DNA from 4 places in the Paenibacillus sp. NPDC058177 genome. Region 1 is predicted to be linked to each of the others. Evidence: riboswitches for the same ligand, from Rfam matches in the RefSeq annotation. Region 1 holds a riboswitch; each other region holds the start of a gene.
What was found. A riboswitch is a leader RNA that binds a small molecule or an ion and turns the genes downstream of it on or off. The one in region 1 is predicted to bind cyclic di-AMP.
Positions count from the first base shown of each region.

Region 2: it holds a riboswitch for cyclic di-AMP, as region 1 does, so the genes downstream of both, ACFVU8_RS09110 (C40 family peptidase) here and ACFVU8_RS29610 (C40 family peptidase) in region 1, are expected to answer to the same signal.
Region 3: it holds a riboswitch for cyclic di-AMP, as region 1 does, so the genes downstream of both, ACFVU8_RS04250 (APC family permease) here and ACFVU8_RS29610 (C40 family peptidase) in region 1, are expected to answer to the same signal.
Region 4: it holds a riboswitch for cyclic di-AMP, as region 1 does, so the genes downstream of both, ACFVU8_RS29395 (resuscitation-promoting factor) here and ACFVU8_RS29610 (C40 family peptidase) in region 1, are expected to answer to the same signal.

Region 1 is NZ_JBHVVB010000014.1:23,093-30,603, reverse strand. It holds gene ACFVU8_RS29630 (hypothetical protein) at 74-367, shown strand; gene ACFVU8_RS29625 (4a-hydroxytetrahydrobiopterin dehydratase) at 589-876, shown strand; gene ACFVU8_RS29620 (c-type cytochrome) at 997-1,353, opposite strand; gene ACFVU8_RS29615 (GNAT family N-acetyltransferase) at 1,480-1,965, opposite strand; gene ACFVU8_RS29610 (C40 family peptidase) at 2,166-2,660, opposite strand; cyclic di-AMP (ydaO/yuaA leader) riboswitch at 2,665-2,806, opposite strand; gene ACFVU8_RS29605 (C40 family peptidase) at 3,189-3,671, opposite strand; cyclic di-AMP (ydaO/yuaA leader) riboswitch at 3,675-3,812, opposite strand; gene ACFVU8_RS29600 (hypothetical protein) at 4,029-4,859, opposite strand; gene ACFVU8_RS29595 (M1 family metallopeptidase) at 4,871-6,880, opposite strand; gene ACFVU8_RS29590 (YwhD family protein) at 6,986-7,492, shown strand.
Region 2 is NZ_JBHVVB010000001.1:1,919,142-1,926,652, reverse strand. It holds gene ACFVU8_RS09130 (hypothetical protein) at 1-285, opposite strand, end outside; gene ACFVU8_RS09125 (YqhG family protein) at 424-1,491, opposite strand; gene ACFVU8_RS09120 (DEAD/DEAH box helicase) at 1,488-3,233, opposite strand; gene ACFVU8_RS09115 (SDR family oxidoreductase) at 3,644-4,405, shown strand; cyclic di-AMP (ydaO/yuaA leader) riboswitch at 4,857-4,993, shown strand; gene ACFVU8_RS09110 (C40 family peptidase) at 4,998-5,474, shown strand; gene ACFVU8_RS09105 (SDR family oxidoreductase) at 5,560-6,288, opposite strand; gene ACFVU8_RS09100 (winged helix-turn-helix transcriptional regulator) at 6,461-6,832, shown strand; gene thiD (bifunctional hydroxymethylpyrimidine kinase/phosphomethylpyrimidine kinase) at 7,011-7,511, opposite strand, start outside.
Region 3 is NZ_JBHVVB010000001.1:898,932-906,442, forward strand. It holds gene ACFVU8_RS04240 (DsbA family protein) at 1-119, shown strand, start outside; gene ACFVU8_RS04245 (disulfide oxidoreductase) at 121-567, shown strand; cyclic di-AMP (ydaO/yuaA leader) riboswitch at 782-939, shown strand; gene ACFVU8_RS04250 (APC family permease) at 1,065-2,882, shown strand; gene ACFVU8_RS04255 (iron-hydroxamate ABC transporter substrate-binding protein) at 3,347-4,360, shown strand; gene ACFVU8_RS04260 (FecCD family ABC transporter permease) at 4,513-5,553, shown strand; partial or broken gene ACFVU8_RS04265 (FecCD family ABC transporter permease) at 5,550-6,577, shown strand; gene ACFVU8_RS04270 (ABC transporter ATP-binding protein) at 6,638-7,444, shown strand.
Region 4 is NZ_JBHVVB010000013.1:47,907-55,417, reverse strand. It holds gene yabA (DNA replication initiation control protein YabA) at 1-305, shown strand, start outside; gene ACFVU8_RS29420 (tRNA1(Val) (adenine(37)-N6)-methyltransferase) at 403-1,173, shown strand; gene rsmI (16S rRNA (cytidine(1402)-2'-O)-methyltransferase) at 1,170-2,075, shown strand; gene ACFVU8_RS29410 (AbrB/MazE/SpoVT family DNA-binding domain-containing protein) at 3,011-3,265, opposite strand; gene ACFVU8_RS29405 (HD domain-containing protein) at 3,572-4,855, shown strand; gene ACFVU8_RS29400 (TatD family hydrolase) at 4,910-5,680, shown strand; cyclic di-AMP (ydaO/yuaA leader) riboswitch at 5,880-6,107, shown strand; gene ACFVU8_RS29395 (resuscitation-promoting factor) at 6,391-7,511, shown strand, end outside.

The sequences.
Region 1 (7,511 bases):
GTGAAGTCATTTTTTCGGCTATAATGGATAAGGTAAGTTATTATTCATCAGTGAAGAAAACGGAGTGATACACATGGGCGTTAAACATGGCAGAGATTATGCAGAAATCCTGAACGAATTGACTGAAGCAGCCTCACGTATTACCGACGGATTTTTATTTTTTGAAATGGACCCGGAGGAATGGCAGGAGCTGCCACAGGAGTCGAAGCTTGAGGTATGGGAAGCGCTTGCCGAGGATCTGTTCTATGCACTGGGCAATGAACCGGTCATTGAAGTGGGGAGCGGGGTTGTGATTTACGACAAGGATACACACCGGATCAATATTTTGCTCGGCGATGAGGACTTGGCCTCTGTTGTTCTGGTTTAATAGGAATACAGGTGAGCGGAATTTGCCGCAGTCTGCCGCCCGTGGTAAAATTGACGGAGCGAAGTACTATTTACCGGGATTGAAGAATACAATTAAACCGAAAATTGTCTTTATCCTGGCACATCCCTTGGACCTCAGAAGCTAAGGGATGTTTTGTTTAAACAAGCAAAGAGGCAAGGCGATCGGAACTTTGCTACTAATAAGGTAAGGGAGGTAATAATGTGCTACTTACAGAGGAAGAACTGATCGAGCAGATCGGCAAGCTGGAAGGCTGGAAGCTGGTGAAAAATACGATTACACGCAAATATATGTTCAGCGATTATATGAAGGGAATAGCCTTCGTCGATGCGGTGGCCGCCATTGCGGAGGCTTTTGACCACCATCCGCATATTACGATTGATTATAAAGCAGTCACGCTTCGCTTGACGACACATGAAGAGGGTGGAATTACGCCGCTGGACATTCGTGGTGCACAAGAGTTTAATGAAGCCTTCGAGAAGGCCCGCTAGCCAGTCGTATAGTCCTTTAACATAGCAATGGTAAAAGAATACTCATACATGCGAAAAAGCCCGTGTCGCAGGATGTAGATCCTGACACGGGCGTATTTGTGTTGTCTCTCTAATGAAGCTCTACTTCTTCTCAGCCAGCCATGTGGCCACGTTCGCAATTTCCTCCGGCGCCAGCTTTTCCTTGAAGGAAGGCATTTGGCCCCGTCCTTTGGTTACTATACTGTAAATCCCGGCAGCGTCATGCTGGCCACCTTCGTTTTTCAAGCTAGGTCCTATCCCGCCCTGAAGCTGATCGCCATGGCAGGTGATACAATTGGCTTTCACAGTCGCTTCTGCCTTGGCGGCATCAAGCTGAATTTCAGGCATAGTAGGCTTGTTCTGTTCCGCTACCTCTTCTTTACCTGGAAGTGTGAACATTAGAACTACCGCAAAGGCACAGGCGGCAAAAAACAATCCGCTCATGATCCATTTTTGCATCCCCAATCGTCCCTTCTATGTAAGCTGCTCCCTACATTATAGCGGAAGGTGAAGCGTTATCATAGCATTTGTGGCAAAAAAATGAACGACTATGCGATACTTCTCTAAACTTCCTTTAACAAAGCATCATTTCTCATAGACCATACAATAAAATGGTTTACTTCCAGTGGGTGTCATTCGTTCGTAAGTGTCAGTAATCGTAAAACCACTTTTTTGATAAGTCCGAATGGCCCGCTGATTCCAGGTTAGTACCTCCAAATCGATTTCCCGCTCAGGGTAGCGTAGAACTGCGGCTTGGACGATGGCACGGACAAAGTGTTGGCCCATTCCGTGACCACAAAGCTCTGGACGCATACCAATCCCCAGACGCACCACACCCTCCATCGGGAATAGCTGTGCGAAGCCGCAGAGATCGCCTTCATCGTTCAGCACAGACACATACTGCTCACTGCGCAGCTGGGCATCGCCGAACTCAATGCCGAGCTCCTCCATCTGTTGCCAGGGCATCCAGCCATATATATTGTAAGGAGGCTCATAGCTCCATTGGCAGATGTCTTCGGCATGGCTGGTCTCCATGGGTACCACATGGAACGTAACAGGTAAATGCATCATCGGGTCGTGAGACCTCCTTTCCACAGGATAAAGCTCTATAATTTAATTATATACAAAAAGCATAAGATCAGGCGCAGAAAGTCAGGAAAATGTTGTTTGGTGAATCTCAGGAGGGGTAATGAAGAGTAACAGAAACGACAAAAAAGCCCTTCTCCAGATTTCGATAAAATCGGGAAAAGGACTGGCTTATGACTTATAAATTATTGTACATCGTCAAAATCTTGAGCATCCGTCGCAAGCGCCTGATAAGCATCCGTGCTCATCACGCGTTTAGCACCCACATAACGACTAACATAATAGCTTTCACTCAGCGAGCTGATCGTTACACCACGAGAAGATGAAGCATGGGCGAATTTTCCTTCGCCAACATAAACGCCAACATGGGAGATTCCTTTGCCACTGGTATTGAAGAATACCAGGTCGCCCGCTCTAAGTTCATCACGGGACACCGTGGAGCCCATCTGATATTGGGAACCGGATTGGTGTGGTAGGTCAATACCCATCTTGTTGAAGACATACATTGTAAAACCAGAGCAATCAAATCCACTTGTAGTCGTGCCGCCAGCTACGTACTTGGTGCCGATAGCCTTGTCAATCACCTTATCCATCTTGGAATCGGCGAAAGCGCTCCCTGCTCCAATAGCGGTAAGCATCATTGAAAAGCCAAGCACTGCTGCTGCTAATTTCTTCTTCAAAAGTGTAAACCCCTTCCAATGCCTACGAGGTTAGCTTAAGGGTTCGGTTGAAGGTCCCCTATGACCCCTCTTCAAACAGGAGGTCAATTCACCCAAAGTGGTTCCCCCGTTTCCCTAATGATTAGGGAACTCGGCATATACCGTTGATTAGAATTAGACTGCTATATGAATACATGACAAAACCTTATAAAAAGGTGACTCAATAATTACAAAAATGTTACTAAAAACTCACTGCGCTAATTGTAACAAACACAGCGTCGCTTGGCAATCATTTATAGCATATTTGTGCGCAAAAAAATGGGATTTTAAGAGCGGATTCTCACTATTAACGTTGAAAATAGAGGACAAACTAAATTTTCCAAAATTTATTGAGTTTTTTGGCGCAAAATATGATTCATCTATTCCAAAGAGGTGTATACGTATACTATAAAATAGGAAAAACCCGGAAATTGACTATGATGATAATCAAGTCTCCGGGCACAGTATAGGTATGAGGTTAAATGGAATGATTGTATTTTAGAGGTTAGTTTAGTCGTAGGCAACCGCTTTATAAGCAGTTGTGCTCATGATTCGTTTGGCACCAATGTAGCGATCAGCCCAGTATTTCTCACTCAGTGAGCTAATAATGACACCGCGGGAAGATGAGGATTGAGCAAATTTACCATTGCCGACGAAGATACCGACATGAGATACACCGTTGCCGAGTGTGTTGAAGAATACGAGGTCTCCTGGACGCATTTGACTGCGAGAGATGGAGGTTCCTGCGTTATATTGCGATTGGGATGTGCGCGGCAACGAAATGCCGATGCTTTTGTATACATATGTAGTGAATCCAGAACAATCAAATCCGGCCGTGCTTGTTCCTCCAGTTTTGTAGGAGGTTCCGAGGGTTTTTGTAATAACCGTGTCCATTTTGGAGTCTGCTGAAGCGCTATTGGTTCCGATACCGATGGCGAGTGCCAAACCTAGTGTGGCTGTAACAATGATTTTCTTAAAATTCTGTCTGTTCAAAAGATGTACTCCTTCCAAGGCCTGCGAGGTTAGCTTAAGGGTTCGGTAGAAGGTCCCCTATGATCCCTCTCTTACGAGATCAATTCACCCAAAATATGGTTCCCCCACTTCCCGGTGCAAGGAATTCGGCGTTTTATGCACCTAAAGTGTGACGTATCGACAACTGCATACATGACATAAGCGTAGATATTAAGAAATACCTTCAAAAGATTACAAAGTTGTTACTAGTAGTACAGAAGCCATTGTATCAAACCCGTTACCATTTTGCAAATCGCTCTGCTGAAGATGACAAAAAAGAGTCGCGGCTCCTGTTATCCAGGAACAGTGACTCTTCTAATATGCCCCGAGGGGGCGGATTTATTGTGGAAATGCTTTACTCCTCCATAAGTCATATTGAGCCGCAATGCCCCACAATTTGAGGAGTGTGGACGGGAGCGGAAGGAGTTGGCGGATCAGGAGTGCAGGCAAGCCAGGGAAGTAAATAATCCCCAAGGCGTAGATCACCAAGAGCAGCAGACTGCCTGCTCCCATCACGATTGATACCCCTATCGCGGTGAGAAGGCACCGTAGGGCGATTAGCAGGGAGGAGAACATGCCAGTTCCTGCTGTATAACCAAACTGCATGTACAATAGCAGCAAGCGGATAACATATACATAGGCACACCAAGCCAGAATATAGGGAACACCGTTCAGCAGCAGCTTATAGTCCATTAAAGACGACAGCAGCAGTGCATATATCTTGGGTGCGAACCAGTAAACGGGCAGGAGGGCGAGTAGCCACTCTACCAGGCTGAAGATCAGCACGGACAGACCATGCTTTTTCATGCCGGGGAAAAAGAACAGACCGCGTTCTCCTGAGCGCTCCTGATGCAGCTCATGAAGCAGGCCCGCCCGAATGAACGGGGAAATGAGCAGTCGCAGCAAGGTTAACCCTAACAGCAGGCATAGCCAGCGCTGTACGTCAGGGTCGGAGGTAAGACTATGCTGACCCTCGATGTAGAACAGCAGCCTGGCCATACCGCTGCCCCCCGCGTTGTGGTCGGGATACCGCAGTAGGACTGATACTACGGCCTCCCGTACGAAACCATACATAAAATAGCCCCAGAGTAGCCGGTAGATGAATAGCAGTATCAGAATATAAGTTTGCTCCTTCAAACTTTGCCAGCCGCGAATAATTGATGTTTTCAAGCTCATCCACCTCACCAGACCAGAGTTCCAAGCACAGTTTCAAGCAGTTTCGACAAGGTTAGCGTCCAGCGGGAGAGGGTATCCGGCTTGATCTCCGCCAGCCTGAAATTGTTGATATGTTTGTTCTCCAGCAGAAGGGTGTGCTGGGGATCGATCTCTGCCGACAATAGCGGGGAGCTGGAGATCAGCTGGAACGCTGTATTCTTGTTGTCCCCATTCCAGACTCGCTCCACGGTGTGGCCATCAGAGAAGGTGAATTTAATGGGGACATTCGCGTAGTGGCTACCTCTGTTGCTGACCTTTACGATGGATTCGTAGCCTTGGCCGGTGCCGGCATTTTCTTTGGTACGCATCTGGATATCGTCGATCGAGAAATCAGGAGCTCCGCCGTCATAGATATAAAGATCGAAATAGTTCTGCCATGATTTCTTGGTCACGTTCTCTACGACCTTCTGAAAATCACGGGTAGAGGGATGGCGGAACCGGTATTTATTCGCATAGGTGGACAGGATGGTATCCATAGTTTTAGTGCCGACCTGCCGTTCGATGTCTTTCAGCACCAATTTGCCACGGAGGTAAACATTCTGGGTATAAGCATTTGCTCCGCTATATTTCCAGGTTTCCAGTGTGAGGGCCTGAGGAGAGGTCACCAGGCTGGCTTGAATGGGCAGATTGGCCATCACACCGTATTCTTGCTCCATTAGACGGTCTTCGGCATAGGAGGTGAAGCTCTCATCCAACCAGGCTTCCTCAAATTCGTTGCTGGCTAACATACCATAGAAATATTGATGGCCTATTTCGTGAACCACCGTTCGTTCCAATGAGGTGTCTGGAGAAGACTCGGATGCACCGAAGGCTGTAATCAATGTGGGGTATTCCATTCCTCCAGCCCCGTTGGCATCCTTGGGCGGAACCACTATTGAGAGTGTGGAATAAGGATACGGCCCGTACCATTTACTAAATGCGCTTAGGGCAGCCTTCGTAGCTTGGAAATAACGCTCCTTGAGGTCTTTATGCAGCGGGTCCAGGTATAGCTTGATTCGCACACCAGGAACTTCCGGCGTGGAGAAGGCCTCTTCGGTGACCACAAAATCAGGAGAGGCAGCCCAGGCAAAATCATGGACGTCGTCAGCGTAGAATTGATAAATTTTCTGATTCTGCTTTAGTTTAGCGGTCTTCACCGGGAATCCGGTGGCAGCCACGGTATACTCAGGAGGCACAGCTATCGTCACATTGTATATGCCAAAATCGCTGTAGAATTCTGATGTCCCGTGGTACTGATGCAGATTCCAGCCTTCCTGGGTTACTCCGCGGGTTCCGGCGGGTTCATAGACGCTAATCTTGGGAAACCATTGTCCGGCCATAACGAAGTTTCCCGCGATCCCCATCCGGGCGAATACTTTGGGTAGCTTGACCTCAAATTGCAGCTTGAGGGTTACACTTTCCCCGCCGTTTACGGGTTCAGGCAGATGTAACTTCACCAATGTGCGGTCATTGATATTTCCGTCATCGGGTTGAACATACTGCACTCTCTGGATGAGAGAAGTGCCTTCTGAGGTTCGCACATCCGTCAGGATCATGCTGCCGAACCCATTGTCGGGCATCTTGTCACTTCGCAGCTCACCGCCGGATTCTTTCATAAAAGTCGTATTGCGGGATTCAAAGGCATTGGGATAGAGATGAAAATAAAGATCGCTTACCGGCTTACGGCCGGGATGGTTCCAAGTTACTGTCTCTGCGCCTTTTAATGTGGCTGTCTCCGGGTCAAGCTTCACGTCGATATGGTACTCGGCGACTCTTTGACTCAGCGCCTCGGACACGGGAACGGGTGCGCTCTCCGGGAATGCCTGCTGCGCGTTGCCCTTTCCGGGCGAGACAGCGGGGGACTTGGCCGCTTTTTGGGCAGACATGCCTGCCAAGGCAGGGCTTGCACCTGGGTAGCTCCACAAGCTCCCGCCCAGCAGCGTTAGGGCGGCCAGAGCCAGAATGCTGATTTTGGTTCGAAATGTCGGTGGCTTCATACTGTGATTCCCTCCCGTTGACAAGCATCTACGGGATGTATATGTTTGCAATCGCCGGATTATTAGCTAAAATTAAATTATTCGTAAGAGGAAGGACGTGCATCTGTGGATAACAAGCAACCGGAAGGCAAGAAACAGATTGCCTTGAATATTGTCAACGCGAAGAGCAAACATAAAGGATTTGGAGCAGGCTCAATTGATTTGAACAATGTGTCCCCCGTCATTATTGATAACGGCGAAGCTATCATTGATATCGGGGCTATGCACGCTAAGAGCAAGGTGGAGAAGGGCATTAAGTTCTCCATGAACCGTGAGGATGTTCCGAACGGGAGACAAGTCTGGGTCGTATGGGTAGCTGTAGACCGGACAGCCGAGGGCCAGCACTACGCCGGAATTACGGCTTGTGAGATGTGGATTGACACTGAAGCCCGTCGCGGGTGGAAGATTCTGGCCGAGCATGTGAACAAACTTGATTCTGCGTTAAAACGGAAAGTTATTGTGGAAGGGCTTGGCCAACCGGAAAAGGCGGCGCTGAAATCCCTGCTTATATCACATAATGAAGAGTGGTGGGAAACTTCGAGGGAAGAGCTGAAGGCGGCACTATCGGAATAATCTTCAGAATTTTGCCGGA
Region 2 (7,511 bases), on a different contig from region 1:
ATATTGAGGCTTTGCACTTGCCCATTCCTTGAAAGGGGCCTGCTCAGAGAGCTTCTCGATATTCGATTGGGCGAAGTCTTCCAGAGTGACAGGGGCGGAAGCCTCCTGAAACCGGAAGATGGGCGGTACCTCCTGTGAGACAGCCTGTACAACGCTTATTCGGCTACCAGTCGCAGCGAGCTGCGTTGGGAAACCAAAGCTTGCTGCTGCCAGTACCAGGCATAACAACAGCAGGAGGGAAGCTGGGAGCCTGCGGCGGCGTCCCCGCTGGACGAATATTTTCATATCACCGATCACCTTTCTTCTCCATGGGCTTACTGATATTGTAAAGGACAAGCTGTAAAAAGAGTGTTGCAAGCTGTCGCGGCCGGCTGCGGGAATTCCGCTGTTTTTTTGCCTGCTTTTAGCGAGCCGGGTCGCATTCTATGTCTTCCGCAAATGGAACAGTCCATAGGTCACCGCAGAAACTGCAATTTGCGGTTCATATTGCCATGAGGTTTCCTGCCGGCGCCGGGCATACTGCTCCTCGATCTCTTTACGCTTCTCTTCATCCGGTTCCTTGAGCAATTCTTCGTAATAGACGTCGATGATAGCTAGCTCTAGCCGCAATCGTTCACGAGCTTCTTCCGCCCAGCTATAATCCAGCTCTGCAAGACGAGCGGTAAGACTAGCCTCGAGCTGTTCCGCGCCTGCCGTCACCGACATTTCAAGCGGCTGTACATGGACATTCTCTGGGAGGCGTGGGGTCAGCTTGAGTGGTGACAGCTTGCTTCCAAATTCATAGGTGATGACACCTGTGAGCAAAGAGATTCCCATAAAATGCAGCTCCTCACGCTTCAGGTCACATGACATCTCCACCTTGTAATAGACTCCAAGCCACGGCTCATAGGCTGCTGAGAACAGGGTTGTCCGCTGGCGACTCCCAGGATCTTCGAACAAGTAGAGACACTTGCCTTCCTCGCGGGCAGCTTCCCAGATCTGGCGCAGCCGTTTGCTGCCATAGATAACATCCTCGCGCCTGATCATGCCGGGGCCTATCCGGGGAAGTGCGGGTACAACGCCGAAGTAGCGGGACAAAATGCTGTCCTGCGGATTGCCCGGAGGGGCGGGAGACCCGACAGAGCCTGCAGAAATGATGCCCGCAGGTTCTGTGGCGGCTTCTATTTCCGCAGGCTTGCTGGTTATTCCATGGCCGATGTCGGCCCTCATTAACCCCGGATTACCTAATCCTGGACTCCGGGGTGCCAAGGCGGCTTCAGCCTGACGGTCATATTGTTCAGGATTGAACACGAACGTGAATGACAGCGTCTCGGGTGCTACCCCGGTGCGTTCTACGAAGCCCCAATAATAGGGGCGATCCGTGAGCATCTGATCTGCACGGGGAGAGAGCTTGACTGTTACATGCAGGGGAGAGGTCTCAATAATCGAGCAGTCTGTGGCCTCAAGATAATCCATAACCTGCTTGCGCACTTGCTGTGGGGAGAGGGTCATATGGTTGTCTCACTTTCCTTCTTGATGCTGGTATTCAATTGACTTAGCGACTCACCAATATGGTTAAGACCACTGCGCAGCTGGTCCTCGTCTTGCGATTCCAGCATGATCTTGTACAGGCTCTTCTCCAGCGATTCCTTCTTCTCGAACTTTTCCAGAATGACGTCGAGTCCGCCGATGACCATCTCGAACATATTAATCTTCTCATGCAGCAGATGCAGGATATGCTCTTCAATGGTGCCTTGGGTCGACAGGTTATAGATCATCACGTCATTTTGCTGCCCCAGCCTGTGAACACGTCCGATCCGCTGCTCTACCCGCATGGGATTCCATGGCAGATCGAAGTTGATCATATGGTGGCAGAATTGCAGATTGATGCCCTCGCCGCCGGCTTCTGTGGCAATCATCACCTGGGCGCGGCCGCGGAACAGATCCATCATCCAGTCTTTTTTGCCACGGTTCATGCCCCCGGAATAGGTAACGCATTGCAGCCCGCCTTCACGGAAGTATTGCAGCAAATACTCCTGAGTGGCCCGATATTCAGTGAACACAATCACCTTTTCATTCATTTCACGGATCAGCGAGAGGGTCTTTTCCGCCTTGGTATTCGCTTTTACCGTACGAATCGTCTGGAGCAGTTCCATCATCCGGTCACGCTTAGGGGAATCCTCAGGCAATTTCTTGATCAGGTTCACCAAGGTGATAAAGACGGCATCCCGGCTGCTGCATACCTCCCGCTGTAGAGTGACAAGAGAGAGCATGCTGCTGAGATTCCCGCCAGCCTCTTGATACTGGTCTTTGACAAAGGCAGTAACCCCGTCATAGAGTCGCTTCTCTTCTTCCGACAGTGTGAGGGGGATGTTGCGGACTTTGCGTTTCGTAAAATTGACCGGCCCCTCTCCGCGGCGGTTGCGGATCATCAGCTTGGACAGCTCCCCGCGGAGCTGCTCTTCGTTCTTTGGCTGGCGCTTATCGACAACAAAGTTAGTGGCAAAATCTCCTTGATTCCCCAGCTGTCCCGGCTTCAGCAAAGTAATGAGATTGAACAGCTCGCCGAGGTCGTTCTGCACGGGGGTGGCGGTAAGCAGGAGGCAGTATTTTTTACGCAGCTGCTGTACGAACTGGTAATTGGTTGACTTCTTATTCTTGAGTTTATGGGCCTCGTCAATAATCAGCATGTCGTACTCGTTGTTCATCAGTACTTCTTTATGCGGATCACGTTTGGCAGTGTCCAGAGAAGCGACGACAATGTCGTTACCCCAGGAATAGGCTTTCTTCTGAGCAATGGCAGAAATGCCGAATTTGGCGTTCAACTCCCGAACCCATTGCAGCACTAAGGAGGCCGGAACGAGAATCAGTACCTTGGACACGAGTCCACGTACGAGATACTCCTTGAGGATCAGCCCGGCTTCGATCGTCTTGCCAAGTCCAACCTCATCGGCGAGAATGGCCCGACCCGACATTTGGAATAGCACCTTATGTGCTGTATCGATTTGGTGGGGAAGCGGGGAGAGGCCGGACAAATGCTTCATACATTGCAATTCGTCGAAGCTACTAACCAGACCGGCTTCTTCGCCCTGCACGGCCAGCTGTGACAATCGCCAGTCGCCCCAGGGTCCGCCTTTATCAAGCTTTGACTCCAAATCCTGTAGCCAGTTCCGGTTGAAAGAAAGAGGAACTGGCAGCACGGGTGCAGGCTGACTCGCCCCAGCGGGCAGAGAATTACGGAATAATTGCGTCATACGGCATTCTCCTCTCGCAGTGATTCATATTGAATGTGTAAGAGTAGTATGCGCGGAAAAGAGAGGATTCATAACCCGGGAGAGTAAAAGCGGGAGAGGGGGAGTAAGGAATTGCTCTGTCCATAGAAGATAAAATTCCCCTCTCATATGTACTCCTCTTTGATTTAGAGCTTCATGCATTGAAAGAACCGGGTAACATGTTTCGATAATTAAATGAGTGGGCAACATATTTAGGATGTATTTCGTGATGAACTAATGGTGGGACTAAAATACTTTACCGAACGTTCCCAACATGGTATGATGCATTTGGGATAAGAACATTAGCATGTTAGATTGTGATTGAGATAGATCATTTTTTAATTATATTGAGAACGAACATTCTCGAAAATAAAAGGAGATGGAAAATAAATATGACAACACAAGATCAAAAGGGAAAAGTGGCATTGATTACAGGAGCTACTCGTGGAATTGGTGTGGAAACCGCTCGTGGTCTTGGCAAAATAGGTGCTACCGTAATTATCGGCGCCCGCGATGAGGAAAAAGGACAAGCTGTTGCAGCGGAACTGAAACAAGAAGGATTAGATGTAGTAAGCGTTAAAATTGACGTGAATACCATCTCAGATCATGCTGCTGTGTATGACTACATTGAGAAGAACTTTGGGAAACTAGATATATTAATCAATAATGCGGGGATCTTATTGGATGAGGAAAGTGTATCGGTCGAAGTTGTTAACCGTACAAGTACACTCCCAATTGAACTTCTTAGAGAAACGTTCGATGTTAACTTTTTCTCACTGATCCAGCTGACACAAACCTTATTGCCGCTTATCCGTAAATCTGAAGCAGGCCGCATTGTAAATCTGTCCAGTATTCTCGGCTCTCTGACCGCGCATTCAGATCCTAGTGCTCCAATTTATTCAATGAAGACATTTGCATACAATGCTTCTAAAACAGCCTTGAATGCTTTTACTGTTCATTTAGCACACGAACTGAAGGACACGCCGATCAAGGTGAATTCCGTTCACCCGGGTTGGGTCCGCACTGGACTTGGAGGAGAGAAAGCCTCCTTGGATGAAAGAGAAGGAAGTCTGACCAGTATTAAGTTTGCTACACTGCCAGCCGATGGTCCAACAGGTGGTTTCTATCACCAAGATAAGCAACTGCCTTGGTAATGTCGATTTTAAAGAACGAACTCTCTGTAAAAGCGATTTAAGATTTCTAACTTTCTGTTATTGATTATATGTGCCAATAAAAGACGCTACTACTCCAATTCTTTGGTGTTTGTAGCGTCTTTTTGCTATTCCGAAAATATAACCTACACTAGAGATAGCTGCCTATAAGATTCTGGAAATGAAAATAGTTGTGACAAAATAGCTGATATATCCGCAGTGATTACAAGAATGTTACCAGTTTTTCATCTGCATATTCATGTACACATGCGGGACTGATAGAGGAAGAATTGCTAGAAAAAGCAGGGTCGATCCCCTGAAAAATAAGCGATAAATAGCAGTATAATCTATGAATATGTAGAAAGAATGTAAGAGCAAATAAAGTTGTGAATCTATCAAATGGCATTGACAGGAGGGGGACATCTATACTACTATACAAATAGTTACAAAATATTAATCAATGTTGCCGAATTTCAATCGTTGAAAACGGGGGAACCACATCTGGGTGAATTATTCCTGAAAGCAAGGGAATATAGGGAAACCTTTAACCGAACCCTCAGCTAACTCCGTAGGCATTTGAAGGGAGAATCACGGTCTGAAGAAGTTTATTGTTTCTGTACTTGGAGCCGCTATTCTATTAACTGCAGCACCAGCCGCATTTGCCAGTGACGTTAACGCTAAGATCGACAATGAAGTGAACCAACTCCTTGGTACTCCTTACGTATGGGGAGGCACAACAACAGCGGGTTTTGACTGTTCCGGATTTATTCTATACATATTCAACAAGTTCAATGCGGGAGATCTTCCGCGCACCTCGCAGTCCCAAGCTAAAGCGGGTACAGCTGTCGCTAAAGAAGATCTTCGTGTCGGAGATTTAGTATTTTTCAATACCCTTGGTAACGGAATTTCTCATGCAGGTATTTATATCGGTGATGGTGAGTTCGCTCATTCCTCCAGCAGCAAGGGCGTTCGCATCAGTAAATTGTCGGAATCGTATTATGCTGATCGTTATGTTACCGCACGCCGTGTCGTGAGTGAGACAAGCTATCTGGCCATGACTGGACAGAAATAATTCAGAAAATACATAGAAGGTGTCCCGAATTAGCCAGCTTTCTGGCTGTCCGGGGCACCTTTTGTTTTTAGAGTATGCTAAGAGATTAGCGTAAAATATAGCCGCCGTCCGGGAACAGGGTGCTGCCGGTGGTATATCCGTTCGTCATCAGGTATACAACAGTATGTGCGGCTTCTGCGGCTGTGCCGATCCGGCCGAGCAGGTTGATTTTGGCATAGGCGTTATAGGATTCGTCCCGAACCGCTTGTTCGGCGCCTTCCCAGTTAAATTCTGTGTGAATCGTTCCCGGGGAAATGACATTGACCCGAATAGGAGCCAGCTCCACCGCCAGCGCTTTACCTAGACTTTCGATGGCTCCATTGCAGGCAGCGTAGGAAGCGCCATCTGTGAGCGGTCTTTGCCCAAAGGCACCAGACATCAGTACGACCGAGCCATTGGGGCGCATCTGCGGGGCAGCATATTTTACAGCATTGTATTGCGGCCAGAATTTAGCGTCAAAGCAGCTGCGGGCAACCTCCGCACTTGACGTAATCGGCCCTCTGACATAGCTGGCGCCAGGCGTGAACAGATGATCGAATGGCCCAATTTGCTCGAAAAAGGATTTCAGCTGTTCCTCATCCTTGTTGTCCAAAGTATATATTTCTACGGAGTCTTCGCCCAGTCTTTCCTTTGCTAGTTCCAGTTTGTCCAAGGACCGACCTGCCAGAACGACGGATGCACCTTGTTCCACCGCTTGTTTGGCTGTTGCCAATCCAATCCCGGAGCTTCCTCCTATAATAACGACCCGCTGATTTTGTAGAGTAAGAGTTGACATGATAGGTTGTTCTCCTTTATTCGTTTGTTGGTTTCCATTCTATTATTGGGTAAAATAACGGCGCTGCACAGTACGCACTTTATTCGTACCCGGTACGAAAATTCGTACTATCAGGAGAGACGTGCAATTGAGGGGCGTCACAGGTATGATGGAGAGAACAGGAGAGGTGATGATGATGAAACGAAATTCGCAGGAGCCCAGACTGACAGGCGTTCTGGCAACCTTGGATGTTATTGGGGGCAAGTGGAAGCCGCTGATCCTGTTCATGCTGCTGGTGGACGGGACGCAGAGGTTCGGGGAACTGCGGCGGAGGATACCGGACGTGTCCCAGGGAACGCTCACAAAGCAGCTACGGGAGCTGGAGGAGGACGGGCTCATTGACCGGATCTTTTATCAGGAGATGCCTCCACGCGTGGAATACAGCCTGTCTGAGCACGGTAGAACGATTGCAGTAGTACTGGATAGCATGTGTGGTTGGGGCAGAAGCCATCTTAACTTCGTAAATGAACGTGAAGATGCTGAAACGACTGTCAGGGAGAACTGAGGGAACGGTAGCCTGAGGAAAATAGCCTGTAGGGCGCATTTAGGCAAATAGGGTGTCTACTCTCGTTAACAAGTTGAAAGCTGCTGAGCAGCTTACTATAGCCGTATAAAAAGAGCAGAGCCGAGGATATCGGCTCTGCTCTTTTGTATGACAAGATTGTTCGCCAGATGGGCGAGACCTATTGTTCCAGGCGGTGTCCGCCGTGGAAGACCGGTCCTACGTACTGGTTGAACGCGAAGCCGTTGCGGATGGCTGCAGAGACGAAGTCTTTCGCTTTGGCAACCGCTTCGTCTACGGTCAGGCCGTTCGCAAGTCCACCGGTAATCGCAGCCGCAAAGGTGCAGCCTGCGCCGTGGTTGTGTGCCGGTTCGATTTTATCCGCTTCGAAGACGGTGTAGTCTGTACCGTTAAAGAAGACGTCGATTGCTTTGGAGCCATCCAGTGCCTTACCGCCCTTAACAACAACATTGCGGGCACCCAGTCCGTGGATCAATCGTGCAGCTTCTTTCATATCTTCGATAGTAGTGAGTTTGCCGAGACCGGACAATACACCTGCTTCAAACAAGTTAGGTGTAACTACGGTGGCTAGAGGCAGCAGCAAATCGCGGATCGCTTGCGCGCTCTCCGGGTTCAGCACCTCGTCTTCACCTTTGCAGACCATAACAGGATCAATGACAAC
Region 3 (7,511 bases), on a different contig from region 1:
CAGGGGTTAATAATACGCCAACCATCTTCATTAATGGCGTGAAATCCGCAGAGCCGTTTAACTTTGACGCTATTTCGGCGGAAGTGAATACTGCAGCCAAAGCGGCGGAGGCCAAGTGAAATGAGTAAATTCTCCCTATTTTGCCGCCGTAACGCTCTTTATCTGGCCTGGTTTGTGTCAGTAGTGGCCGTGGCAGGCAGCCTTTATCTAAGTGAGGTTCTAAAGTATGAGCCCTGTAAGCTCTGCTGGTTCCAGCGCATTTTTATGTATCCCCAGCTATTTCTGCTAGGCATTGCCACGTACCGGGGAGACAAGCGCATTATTCCTTATGTGCTGCCACTGAGCATTATCGGGGGAAGCATTTCACTGTATCATTACGCAGAACAGAAAATTCCCGCGCTTAGCAAGATTATTCCCTGCACAGTGGGAGTTCCTTGCAACAAAGATTATTTGAATTATTTTGGTTTTATCACGATTCCTTTTATGGCGCTAATCGCCTTTGCCTTGATCACGGTTTTGCTCTGGTTCGGCCGTAAGCCGCTGGAGCAGGAAACAGAAGAAGCATAAGCAAGTACAACCAAAAAATATTCCCTGCTGATTCGTCACAAATAACGTCAAAATGTTATAAAAACACGGGCCGAAGGGATAATAGAAGAGAATGAAAGAGCGGACAGTTCCCGATATAAAATTTGCGGGTTTTGAATGTTTTTTCATTCTTTTTTCATTTTTTTCACCGCTTTACTGGATGCACTTTGTAGACTAATATTAGACCTTGTGAGAAGTTGAATATGCGCTGAATTTTCCTAGGAAAAACGGGGGAACCAATCTTGGCATAACGATGCCAAAGGGGTGAATCGGAAGCGGCCTATACGGCCGAACCGTAGGGCTACCACAGCCCGAATCCGCCAGCTAACCTCGTAAGCAAAAGTGGGATAATGACCATGCCCCAGGCATGCGGATCATTTCCGTATGCTTGTTTTTGTGCCTGCATTTATGAAATCCACCCGTGAAAACGGCGCACGGTATGACCGATTCAACTCACAAAGAGAGGAACTGTTTCTACAATGGTAAGCAAAGTAAAACGACTTTTGATCGGGCGTCCGATGAAATCCAACGAACTCGATCATGAAAAGTTATCCAAGGTGAAAGCACTGGCTGTTCTGTCTTCAGATGCGCTCTCGTCTGTGGCCTACGGAACGGAACAAATCCTGATTGTACTGGTCGCCGCGGGGTTCACTGCGATCTGGTACTCACTGCCAATTGCACTTGCCGTATTGGGACTGCTGGCGATTCTGATTTTATCATACCGGCAGACGATCTTTGCTTATCCACAAGGCGGCGGTGCTTATATCGTAGCTAAGAACAATCTAGGCGTTCCGACCGGGCTTTTGGCTGGGGGCTCTTTGCTCGTGGATTACATTTTGACGGTTGCCGTAAGTGCGTCAGCAGGGACAGATGCGATCACATCGGCTTTTCCAAGCTTGCATGGTCATACCGTTCTTATTGCAGTTACCGTAATTATCATCCTAACGATACTTAATCTACGCGGTGTAACAGAATCCGCATCTTTCATTGCTGTTCCTGTATACCTGTTTGTTATTTCCATTTTTGTCTTGATTATTTCAGGGGTTATAAAATATGCTACGGGCGGTGCGCATGCCCATGTTCCCGAGATCGGGACTGCCGTATCCAATGTTAGCTTGTTCCTGCTCCTGAAGGCCTTTAGCTCTGGCTGTTCGGCTTTGACCGGGGTTGAGGCTGTATCCAATGCTATTCCGAACTTTAAAGCGCCTGCTGAGAAAAACGCGGCAAAAACCCTAATGGCCATGGGCCTCATTCTAGGGATTATGTTCACAGGTATAACCGTCCTGGCTTACTGGTATGGCATTGTGCCCGACGAGAAAGCTACCGTCGTATCCCAGATCACTGAATCCACCTTTGGACGCGGCGTGCTGTATTTCTTCATTCAAGGGATTACCGCTGTCATTCTGTTCCTGGCAGCCAATACCGCTTACTCAGCGTTCCCGCTGCTCGCCTGTATGTTTGCCAAAGACAAATACATGCCGCATGCGTTCATGGTTCGTGGAGACCGGCTCGGTTTCTCGAACGGGATTATTTTCCTCGGTGTGATGTCTGCACTACTGGTAGCCGCATTTCACGGGAATACAGAAGGTCTGATTCCACTGTATGCTGTCGGTGTGTTCATTCCGTTTACATTGTCTCAGCTGGGCATGATGGTTCGCTGGTACAAATTGAAGCCGGCTGGCTGGAAAAGTAAATTTGCTGTCAATACAATCGGCATGCTGACGACATTAACGATTACCTTGATTTTCATCATCACCAAATTCTCCAGTGTGTGGATGGCCTTTCTCTTCCTGCCAATCGTAATGTTCGTGTTCTACCGCATACATGGTCACTACATGAATACAGCGGATCAGCTTCGTATCTGCCTTGACAAAGATAAACCAGTTATTAAAGGAAGCACCGTGGTTGTGCCTGTAGCTGGCGTTACTCGCGCCGTTCTGCATTCGCTTAGTTACGCCAAGTCGTTAACAGATAACGTGGTTGCAGTGTACGTCGGTTTTGATGAAGAGGAGATTCACCGGATGGAGCAGAAGTGGGAAGAATGGAATCCGGGTGTACGGCTTATTGTCCTGCGCTCCCGGTACCGCAGCATTCTCCGCCCGCTGCTTAAGTTCATCGATACGGTGGAGTGGAAGACCGCTTCGACAGATCACATTACGATCCTGATTCCGCAATTTATTACGAAGCATTGGTGGCAGGCTCTATTGCACAACCAGACCAGTTTCTTGATTCGTTCCTACCTAATGAACCAGAAGGATGTCGTGGTCGCCACAGTGCCTTATCATTTGAATAAATAGCTGTGGAGTAGCTGTACATTGAAGAGAAGCCGCGATGCGGCTTCTTTTTTTATTTCCATTCGTTTTGTTTGTGTCAAACAGGCGCGAACCCTGTAGAATTTTTAATATTTATGTTGACATAGATAATGAGAATCAATATCATTTAAAAGAGTTAAGATAAGAGGTAATGATCTATATAAGCCGAACAAAAGAAAGTAACAAAAAGCGAGAAGGAACGAAGGGGGAAGGTTGGAACTGTAGGAGCGAAAGCGCTCGCCTAAAAGCTTTCCGAAGGAAAGCTCGCATCGGAAGCCTAAGCTGGTGTCCGGATTTCAACCGCAAAAGCGGTTATTCAGATGAAATCTGGAGACAACAGCGGCCGGAAGTCCAAACATTCCACCGAAGTGACGACCGAGCCTTACGTTCGGATCTTAAGTTCGTCTTATATAGAATAGGAATGGAAGCAGATACAAGGGGGATTTTGAATGTTTGCATTAAAAAGAAATATATCAGGCAGTACAAAGCTGGCGATGGCGGGTCTAGCGGCCCTCATGGTGATCTTGTCTGCTTGTGGCAATAACAATGCCGGGAACGCGGCTAATAGCGCTGCTGGATCAACGGCTGCTCCTTCTGCTCAAGCTACTGCAGCTCCGAATCAAGGGGAAGCGAAGACGGTAACAGATGCTATGGGTCATCAGGTCAGCATTCCAGCCAATCCGCAGCGTGTGCTTGCTTCCTATCTTGAAGATCACCTCGTTACACTAGGAGTTACACCTGTAGCACAGTGGTCGGTTCCAAACGGAATACAGGAGTATCTGTCTCCAGAATTAAAAGAGGTTCCGACAATCAGCTATGATCTTCCGCTTGAAGCGGTGACTAGCTTTGCGCCGGATCTTATCATCGTGGATTCGGAATCTGCGGTTCAGAACGGCCTGTATGATCAATATAACAAAATCGCACCTACGTATGTGCTTGGCGATGCCGTGAACAAAGACTGGCGCAAAGCCTTGACGACTATTGGTGATTTGCTCGGCAAGGGTGCAGAAGCCGCGCAAGCGATCAAAGATTATGATCAGAAAGCCGCAGAAGCTAAAGAGAAGCTTGCCAGTGTTGCCGGCGGACAGTCAGCTGCTGCTTTGTGGCTGGTGCAAAAGAATTTCTACCTAGTAGATGAGACACGTGCCAGTGGGGAAGTGTTGTATAAGGATCTGGGACTTGCTTCACCAAACCTGGTGACGGAAATTCCGGCAGATCAGAGAGCGACGTGGAATCCGATCTCTTTGGAGAAGCTCTCTGAACTGAAAGCTGATCATATCTTCCTGGTGAACAGTGACAAATCGGACAATTCGGAAATTTTGAATAGCGCGACCTGGAAAAGTATCCCTGCAGTCAAAGCGGGACATGTCTATGAGCTGAGTTCCAACAGCACCTGGTTGTATAGCGGAGCTACTGCAGATTCCAAAACCATTGACGATGTATTGAAGTTTCTCGTTAAATAATAAGTTTTTCATATGATCCACCGCAATTTTTGTAGATGTCCTCATCGGGATATTGTACATATTTCATATATTTGCGATAATGAGAATGATTCTTGTTATTACTCAATAAGGAGACAAGTTATTGAATGGTTTCATCCCAGGATTCAGATTAGATAAATAGCACCAAGTTAAGGGCTCCTGATCTTCCGATTACTTCGCGACCGGCAGCGGCTATCCTCATTCTGATCATTGGTCTGGGAGGTATTCTGTTCGGACTGGCGCTCTCGATCTCAGTAGGTGCTGCGGATATTAAACTATCGACAGTATGGGAAGCAGTATTTCATTTTAATCCTGACATACGACAGCATCAGGTGATATGGGAGCTGCGCATCCCGCGTTCCCTCGCCGGGGCACTGGTTGGAGCCTGCTTTGCCGTAGCTGGAGCTATGATGCAGGGGATGACCCGTAACCCGTTAGCGGATTCAGGCCTGCTTGGTCTGAATGCCGGAGCGACAGCTGCGCTGGCCTTAGCGTTTGCTTTTACACCTTCGATGCCTTTCACTTTGATTATGCTGTTTTGTTTTATCGGCGCAGCGTTAGCGGCCTTGCTTGTGTTCGGGATTGGCTCCCTCTCCCGCAATGGATTAACACCCATTCGTCTTACACTTGCCGGAGCTGCAGTAAGTGCGCTCTTGCTCGCTGTCAGCCAGGGAGTAGCGATCCTGTTCCACCTGTCTCAGGATCTAACGTTCTGGCTGGCCGGCGGGGTCGCCGGAACGACATGGGGTCAGCTTAAGATTATGGCACCGCCAATCCTCGTTGCCCTTATCGTGGCAATGATGATGTCTCGTTCCATTACACTGCTTAGCCTCGGCAGCGAGGTGGCAGCAGGACTTGGACAAAATACAAGGCTGGTGCAGGCCGGAGGCATGCTCACAGTTGTGGTGCTTGCCGGAACAGCGGTTTCGGCTGTAGGTCCGATTGCTTTTGTCGGTCTGCTGATTCCTCATATTACACGTTACCTGGTTGGCATTGATTACCGCTGGGTCATTCCTTGTTCAGCTGTACTCGGCAGTCTGCTGCTGATCTTTGCAGATATTGGAGCCAGACTCCTGAATGCACCTTATGAGACGCCGATCGGCGCTCTAATCTCGCTGCTTGGTGTACCGTTCTTTATTTATCTGGCGAGCAGACGGAAGGGGGCGCTGTCATGAGTAAGCCCATCCTCAGTACTTATGAGAAGCAGAGACGAACAAGGAACATCACGGTTCTGTCACTGCTCGGTTTTCTTATCGCCACTGTGTTCGTCATCAGCATGAATACAGGCTTTATGCGTCTCTCACCGCTGGAGGTTCTGCATACGATCGGCGGACAAGGAAATCATCAACAGAAGCTAATCCTGTTTGATTTCCGGTTGCCTCGTATCGTGATTTCGCTGCTAGTCGGGGCGGGCTTTGCAGTCTCCGGCTGTATACTGCAAAGCTTGTCGCGCAATGCATTAGCTGAACCTTCTACCTTAGGGGTCACCGCAGGTGCCGGTTTTGCGGTCATCTTGTTTATTTCTTTCCAGCTACAACGGCGGCGCCGATCTACGTGCTTCCGCTGCTAGCCTTGCTGGGCGCCGGTCTTACAGCCGCGCTAATCTACATCCTGGCTTTTCGCCGGGAAGGGCTGTCCCCGGCAAGGCTTGTGCTGATCGGGATCGCGGTTGCCGCAGGCATCAACGCTTACCAGATTGTGTTGGCGCTGAGACTTGATCCCAAGAATTATCAATTCGTGGCCACCTGGATGGCCGGGAAGATCTGGGGTGGCGATTGGCGCTTTGTACTGGCGCTGCTGCCGTGGATTGTCGTTCTTCTGCCGTTCGCGTTCTATAAAGCCCGAGTGCTGAATGTAATGAATCTGGGCGACCAGATGTCCACCGGGCTTGGCGCTCCAGTGGAGCGTGAACGCTTGCTGCTGCTCGCGGCTGCGGTAGCCCTTGCAGGCTCCTGCGTGGCTGTCAGCGGCGGCATCGGCTTCGTTGGTCTGATTGCACCCCATCTGGCCCGCAGGCTGGTGGGACCGCGGCATCAGGTGCTGCTGCCGGCCGCTGCTCTAACAGGCGGACTATTGCTACTGGCCGCCGATACGATCGGCCGCTGGATCATGCAGCCGGCGGAAGTGCCGGCAGGCGTCGTAGTGGCTGTAATCGGCGCACCCTATTTTTTATATTTGCTCGCCAAATCAAGAGCTTAATTTATTCTACAAATCCAATATTAACGGGCATACCCCGAAAAACTACAGGGAGTGAAGATCATGTCAGAACGTTTGAATACAGAACAGCTAAGCATCGGGTACTCGGAAGCCACTATAGTTAAGGGACTGAACCTGACGCTTCCAACAGGGAAAATTACGGCGCTTGTCGGGGCTAACGGCTCCGGAAAGTCGACGATTCTAAAGACGATGGCCCGGATCATGAAGCCGAAGAGCGGCAGTGTAATGCTGGACGGCAAATCCATTCATAACCTCTCCACCAAAGAAGTGGCCCGTCAGTTAGCGATTTTGCCACAGAACCCAACAGCACCAGACGGACTTACTGTAGCTGAATTGGTAAGTTACGGTCGTTATCCCCATCAGAAGGGCTTCGGTACATTAACACCGGAAGACCGCCAAATTATCTCTAATGCGATCGCTGAGACGGGGATGTCGGACTTCCATGACCGCCCGATTGATCGTCTCTCCGGGGGACAACGTCAGCGTGCTTGGATTGCTATGGCATTGGCGCAAGAGACGGATATTCTGTTCTTGGATGAACCTACAACGTTCCTTGATATGGCACATCAACTGGAAGTGCTGCAATTGCTGCAAAAGCTGAATGAAGAGAAGGGCCGTACCATCATCATGGTAGTCCATGACTTGAACCATGCTTCCCGTTACGCGCAGCATATGGTGGCGATCAAGTCCGGCACAGTGATTAGTGAAGGTGCACCTGCCGAGGTAATGACCACACCGGTCTTGCGTGAAGTATTCGGAATCGAGTGCGATATCGTGCCTGATCCGCGCACGGGCGTGCCGCTGTGCCTCCCATATGAACTTGCAGCTTACAAAGCTGTTGGACTGTAGCAAGCCATCAAGGGAAATTGGTTATATCGTCATAAAATTATCCATAATATCAATATATGTATAGAAG
Region 4 (7,511 bases), on a different contig from region 1:
GCGCCAATCTTGGCGAATGGAAACAGACGGTAAAAGAACTGATGGAAGCCAATCAAAGGCTCAGTCTCGAAAATGAACAACTTAGAAAAATATTAAAGAGGGAAGCACCCCTAGATCCTAACGTGGATTCGGCGGAAGCAGAAGCGCTTCTGGCGGCAAGCGAAGGAACAGAGGAGGTTGTCGGGGAAGGTTATGATAACCTGGCCCGTCTATACCATGAGGGCTTCCACATCTGTAATGTTTACTTTGGGCATTTGCGTACAGAGGGTGATTGTCTGTTCTGTCTTTCTTTTCTTAATAAATGAGGATATCCAGCCGTAGGGGATTTACGCCTACGGTTTTTTTGTAATCTAGAAGAGATTTATGGTATTTCAATTTTTCAAGGGTAAGGAGAGCTACAAGATGAATTCGTTCAAAGATTCAGCCATTCCTCTGCTTCCGTCGGAGCGAGTGGATGATTTATTGACCCATGATTTGCATATTATACAAAGCGATGAGGTATTCAGCTTCTCGATGGATGCTGTGCTGCTGGCCAGATTCGCAGGTATTCCGCCGCGTGGAAGAGTGCTTGACCTCTGCACCGGTAATGGCGTTATTCCTATGCTCCTGACTACACGTACTAGTGCTTCTATAGAAGGAATCGAGATTCAACCTCGTCTTGCTGACATGGCCCGCCGCAGTGTGGCTATGAATGGTCTGGAGGAGCGGATTTTCATTCATGAAGGCGACTTGCGGGAGCTGCATACAGTGGCTGGCTATGGCGTATATGATGCAATCACCGTGAATCCGCCATACATGCCGCTGAACGGGAGTGATCTCAAAATGAACACGCACCAGGCGATGGCCCGTCATGAACTGGGCTGTACACTGGAGGAGGTCATTCAGGCCTGTGTCCGGCTTGTCCGTACTGGAGGTAAGGTGAGTATGGTACACAAGCCGCAGCGTCTTGCAGATATTATCAGCCTGATGCGGCAGTATAGACTGGAGCCGAAAAGTATCCGTTTTGTGCATCCGCGTGCACATCTTGAAGCGAATATGGTGCTGATCGAAGCAGCGCGTGACGGGAAGCCGGAGGTGCGTTTGCAGCCGCCGCTGATCGTTTATAATGAGAACAATGAATATTGTCCGGAGATCATGGACATCTATTTTGGAGCCGGAGAGGGTAGATCATGACAATATCTTGCCAGAGTAGTTTTCAAAACAGCAAAGATGGAGGGCGTCCAGAAGGGAGCGGATCTCTTTATCTTGTAGCTACACCGATTGGCAACTTGGAGGATATGACTTATCGTGCTGTGCGCACCCTCCAGGAGTGCGATATTATCGCTGCTGAGGATACACGAAATACGCGAAAACTGCTGAGCCATTTTGAAATTACCCCATCCATGTTATTCAGCTATCACGAGCATAATAAGGCGGCAAGTGGGCCGGAGCTGATACGCTATATAATAGAAGGTAAAAATTTGGCACTTGTCAGTGACGCTGGTTTGCCGGCCATTTCTGACCCCGGTTCTGACCTCGTTGCGCTTGCTATTAGTCATGGTATTCCGGTCATTCCAGTGCCGGGTGCGAACGCTGCATTGTCCGCGTTGATCGCTTCCGGCTTGCCGACGACAACTTTCACTTTTGCCGGTTTCCTGCCCCGGGAGCGAAAAGACATTCGTGCAGTATTATCCCCTCTGCGTTCTGCCCAGGGAACACTGTTGTTTTATGAGTCTCCGCATCGGGTACTTAAGACCTTGGAGCATTTGCTGGAGGCGTTCGGCAACCGCCGTATCGTTCTGGCCCGCGAGCTGACCAAGCGGTACGAGGAATTTCTGCGCGGAACGATTGAAGAGTGCAGCGCCTGGCTAGCTGAGCATCCTCCGCTTGGGGAATATGTCATTGTCGTTGAGGGCGAGAGTAAAGAAGAGGCAGCTGCTGCCGAGTCCGCTTGGTGGCGCGAGCTGAGCATTGAAGAACACGTCGCCCACTACGAGGCCAACGACATCCCCCGTAAAGAAGCTATGAAAAAAGCGGCTTCCGACCGCGGCGTCGCCAAACGGGATATTTATAATGCGCTGCTGGAGCGGGAATAGCAGTCTAGAAGATTCGTTCATTAAAATGGATTTAAGTGTATAAATTGGATGAGTTATATGATGTTAGATAATGCTGAGGGAACATTGGGAAAACATTAAGCGGTTATTTTGGAGAGGTAATGCTAAACGCCGATGCCAGCGATTCCCGCAGGGAGAGCGATCAAGCCCTGTCGTCAGTAGCTCATTTGGGGTTAGAAGTCCCAACGGCTCTAACTAAGGCAATTCCCAAAGGGAGAGCCGCCGCAATCCGCACGACGTAACTCATTCGCCGAATCAGCTGTACGCCTATAGCCGAGTTAAGCCGATTCCCGCAGGGAGAGCGATCAAGCCCCGTCGTCAGTAGCTCATTCGGGGTTAGAAGTCCCATCGGCTCCAACGTAAGGCAATTCCCAAAGGGAGAGCCGCTGCAATCCGCACGACGTAACTCATTCGCCGAATCAGCTGTACGCCTATAGCCGACGCCAGCGATTCACGAAGGGAGAGCGACCCATCCCCGCTGTGTGTAGCTCACTCGGGGTTAGACGTATCACCCGGCGCCGAAGTGAGGCGATTCCCGAAGGGAGAGCCGCCGCAGTCCACACGCCGTAACTCATCGAACCGCACTAAAAGTACGGATCACCGTCGACGCAATGCGATTCCCAAAGGGAGAGCTGCCGCAGTCCGTTCGTAGTAACTCACCCATCCGCGCCGCATGACGAGGCCCGCAGGGCCGGGCCTACCACTACCGCCTGCTTCCGTCCGCGATTGCCGCACTGTCCGCGGGTGTGCCCTTCCAAGTGTCCAGAGGGCTGGCAGCCCTTTGGGGCCCTCCCTACAGGGAGGGTTTGGGAGGGTGTCCCCACAAAAAAAGTGCCCCCCGCATAAACGGAGGGCCAAGGAGATATAAAAAGGTTAGAATTAACAATTTGATTTATTCTTATTATATACTATTTGTTTTAGTTTGTCACAGGGGTAGGGATAGTAGAAATGCATTCATGACAAACAATTTTTCCTTTGAAATAAGTTACATTCTCGGCATTGCCACAGAAGATGCAGGCAGGCTCATATTTCTTAAGCATGATCCGCTCACCGTCCACGTAAATTTCGAGCGCATCCTTTTCACCAATGCCAAGCGTACGGCGCAATTCAATTGGAATAACAACCCGTCCCAGTTCGTCTACTTTTCTTACAATTCCTGTTGATTTCATCATAGCCATCGTTGCCCCTTTCAAATATCAAAAGCGTCATTATTCGACATTCTTCACTGTTTTATGATATCCATAATACCAACGATTCCCAAAACAGTCAACCTTTTTTCTAACGAATTTTAGGGTAATTTTATGGAAATGTACAGTGCTGTTAGGTTTGAAGCAAAACCACCCAAAAATTACATAAATAAATTTTGTCGATTCAACCACTCATTTTGTGTCATAATTCGACAAAGTGCGACATTATTACCCATTATATACCGCCAAGAGCGAAATGACTAATTAAAATTAGATGAAGGAGTTGATCTCATGAAGAAGCCGCTCACAGAAGAGAAGGTTTTCAAAGATCCGGTTCACAATTACATTCACGTGCAGGATGTAATCATCTGGCGTTTGATTAATACTAAGGAATTCCAACGCTTGCGCCGGATTCGGCAACTAGGTACCTCTTATCTGACTTTCCATGGTGCAGAACACAGCCGATTCTCGCATTCTCTTGGTGTCTATGAAATTACACGTCGAATTATTTCCCAGTTTGAACGAAGTGGATATAAAGGATGGATTCCGGAAGAACGATTGCTCACGCTCTGTGCAGCGCTGCTTCATGATTTGGGGCATGGACCGTTCTCCCATTCTATAGAAGAAGCTTTTGAAATGAACCATGAGGACTGGACGTGCCGGATCATTCTGGAGAACACAGAAATCACCAATATTCTAAGGGATGTAGAGGAAGATTTCCCTCAGAAAGTCGCTTCAGTTATCGCCAAAACCTATGAGCACGCAATTGTTGTCAATTTGGTGTCTAGTCCCCTCGATGCTGACCGGATGGATTATCTTCTGCGGGATGCTTATTACACTGGTGTGAATTACGGTACGATTGATATCGATCGAATTCTGCGGGTGCTCCGTCCCTATAATGGAAGAGTTGTAGTTAAGGAATCAGGAATGCATGCGATAGAGGACTATCTGATGTCGCGGTATCAAATGTACTGGCAGGTATATTTTCATCCGGTAACCCGGAGTTCTGAAATTATTTTAAGACAGATTTTCCGCCGGGCCAAAGAGCTGTACTTAGAGGGGTATAATTTTAAATTTATGATTCATCCACTAGGTGACTTGCTTCAGGGGGAAGTGACAGTGCAGCAGTATTTGCTGCTAGATGAAGCGTTAGTTCAAACGGCCTTCATGCAATGGACACTGGAGGAGGATGGACTGCTAAGCGACTTGTGCAGCCGGTTTATTCATCGTAAACTGTATAAATATGTGGAGACGGAGAGTCTCAATCCGGAGACGATTGACGAAATCCGCCGCAGTTTTGCGGGAGCCGGGCTGGACCCGGAATATGATCTGGAAATTGATTTTCCGTCAGACCTTCCGTATGATGTGTTTCGTCCAGGAGAGGGTTTTGACAGCAATCAAATATTGCTGCTTGACCGGAAGGATCGGCTCCGTGAAATCTCGGAGGTTTCAGATATTGTACGTTCCATCAGCGGCATTCACCGTGGAAGATATCACCTATATTTTCCTCAAGATAAGCTGAATAAGGCGCTTTCACAACTGCCTGACTCTGTTGCTGAAATATTCGCAAAATAAAGATTAAATAGTTATTTTTGAACATAGAGACCAAGACCGGGAGGACAACAGTACATGTACTTATTCGACACACATACCCATCTGGATGCCCCGCAATTCGACGAGGACCGCGAACAGGTCATTGCTCGTGCGGTAGAGGCCGGTGTCAGCAAAATGATTAATATCGGATTCAATCGGGGGACGATCCCAACCACGATGCAGCTCGCAGAAAAGTATGATTATATTTATGCAGCAGTGGGGTGGCATCCACAGGATGCGATTGACATGAAGGAGGGGGACCTTGATTGGATTGCCTCGCTATGCAGCCACAAAAAGGTCGTCGCCATTGGTGAGATCGGACTCGATTATTACTGGGATACCTCACCGAAGGACGTGCAGCACGAGGTCTTCCGCAAGCAGATCGGACTAGCCCGCGAGCTGAAAATGCCAATCTGTATTCATAATCGGGAGGCCCATGAGGATGTAGTGCGAATTCTTCGCGAGGAGAAGGCTAACGAGGTTGGCGGTGTAATGCATTCCTTCTCGGGTAGCTGGGAAACAGCGAAAATGTGCCTGGATTTGGGATTCCACTTATCCTTCGGAGGACCGATAACGTTCAAGAATGCAAGGGTTCCCAAAGAGGTGCTGGCGCAGACGCCGCTGGACCGTTTATTGATCGAAACAGACTCCCCGTATCTGACGCCACACCCCTTCCGTGGGAAGCGAAATGAGAGCGCTCATGTCAAGTTGGTGGCAGAAGCTGCGGCAGAAATTAAAGGGATAACTTGGGAGGAATTGGCTGAAATTACGTATGCGAACGCACTGGAACGATTTGTCATTGAGTGAAATCGGGAGGAAACACGGTGAAAAATAGAGTATAGCCGATGTATTAAACTTTTTTAACAAAAAAACAGCCGAATATTACAATATTTTAACCATATATTTGCGTAAACGTGGTTGAATCGTCCTTTACAACATGCATCAAAACAGGATATCATCTTTTCAGTGCAGTGAGCTGTTGTTACAGTGACAGCCCACGCTATCATGGATCGTCTCGCTGAGTCTCCGTATGGAGAACGGGGGAACCAATATTGTTTGCCGTATACAGAGCACATCAAGTACAGCTTAGAATGCCGCAGACAGTAGTTGATTTCTTCACGTGGTCTTTGGGGTGAATTTTAGGGCAACCGCCGTGAGCGGGTGACCCGAGATAGGGCGTCTCTCTTTCGTCCGAACCCGACAGCTAACCCCGTAAGCGAAAGTAAGAGAGGAAACCTCGTGCATGAGCCGCGTATTCTGACATCGGAGAAGCCACGAAAGAGTCCTCATAGAACTCTTTTAGGCTTCTTTTATTTTGAATATTGCGCATGTACCCTGCATACTGTTATATAACAGATGTGGGGGGAGCACTATGCCGGGCAGGCGATCCATGAGCAGGAGACGCAAAGGTATTGCAAATAGCGTGTCCTGTGACAATCTCGAATAGTTTCGTCCGAATGATAACAGTCATCTTGGTATACAGCTGACGACGGGGCTATGTAAGGAGGATGGAGAGAATGGGCGTATTCCAACCAGAAGTATCCCATGATTCGCAATCATCCAGCAGGTCTTACGCTTTACGGTGGGAACAAGTGAACTTTCGCGTACTTTCACTTGCCGGCGTGTTATCGATTTTGATCACGCTGATCATTCTGCTGTACGTGCACGGTCAAAGCAGCAAGCAGATCACTTTAGTAATTGACGGGAAAACGCAGTCTCTGGAAACGCGTGAAGCGATTCTCAGTGATGCACTAGCAAAAGAGCAAATTTCGCTGCAGCCGCATGATCAACTATCTATAGGCCTTAGTGATGAAATAAAAGACGGCGACCGTGTCGTGATTAACCGTGCGCAGCCATTCAGTCTTACTGCGGATGGTGCAAAAAAGATTTTTTATACGACCGAGAAAACAATCGGTCAGGCCATCAAGAAGCTGGGTATTGCCCTCGAAGGCCATGATAAGATTTTCCCTTCGCTAGATACCACTATCTCTGCCAATATGGATATCAAGATTGTCCGCATTAACAAACAAACTGTACAACGGACAACGAACTTGCCATATCGAGTCATCAAGACGGCAGACCCCTCCCTTACCAAGGGAACAGTTAGAGTGGCACAGGCGGGCGCACCAGGCGTCATGATCCAGCACATCGAAAAGATTTATCAAGACGGTGAACTGGCTTCCATGCGTATGGTTGGGAAAGAAGTTCAGACGGTGACCAAAGACAAGATTATCGCCGTTGGCACAAAGCCTCTCCCTAAACCTGTTACAGTGGCCCAAACAACAACTTCCAAAACAGCTAATGCTACCATTTCAACAAAAACCAGTGCCAAGAGCAGCAATGTCGCCACTAAATCGGGCGTCAATTTTGAATACAAGAAATTAATCAAGAACGTCTCGATGACTGCTTATTCTTCAGAAGAACCGGGAATTGGAACTCGTACCGCCTCCGGCACACGCGTAACGGAAGGACGTACGATTGCAGTGGACCCTAATGTAATTCCTATCGGTTGGTGGGTATATATCGAAGGCCTTGGCTTCCGCCGTGCAGAAGATACTGGTGGTGCTATCAAAGGCAATAAGGTGGATGTCTACTACGATTCGTTGAACCATGCACGTAACTTCGGACGCAAGTCGCG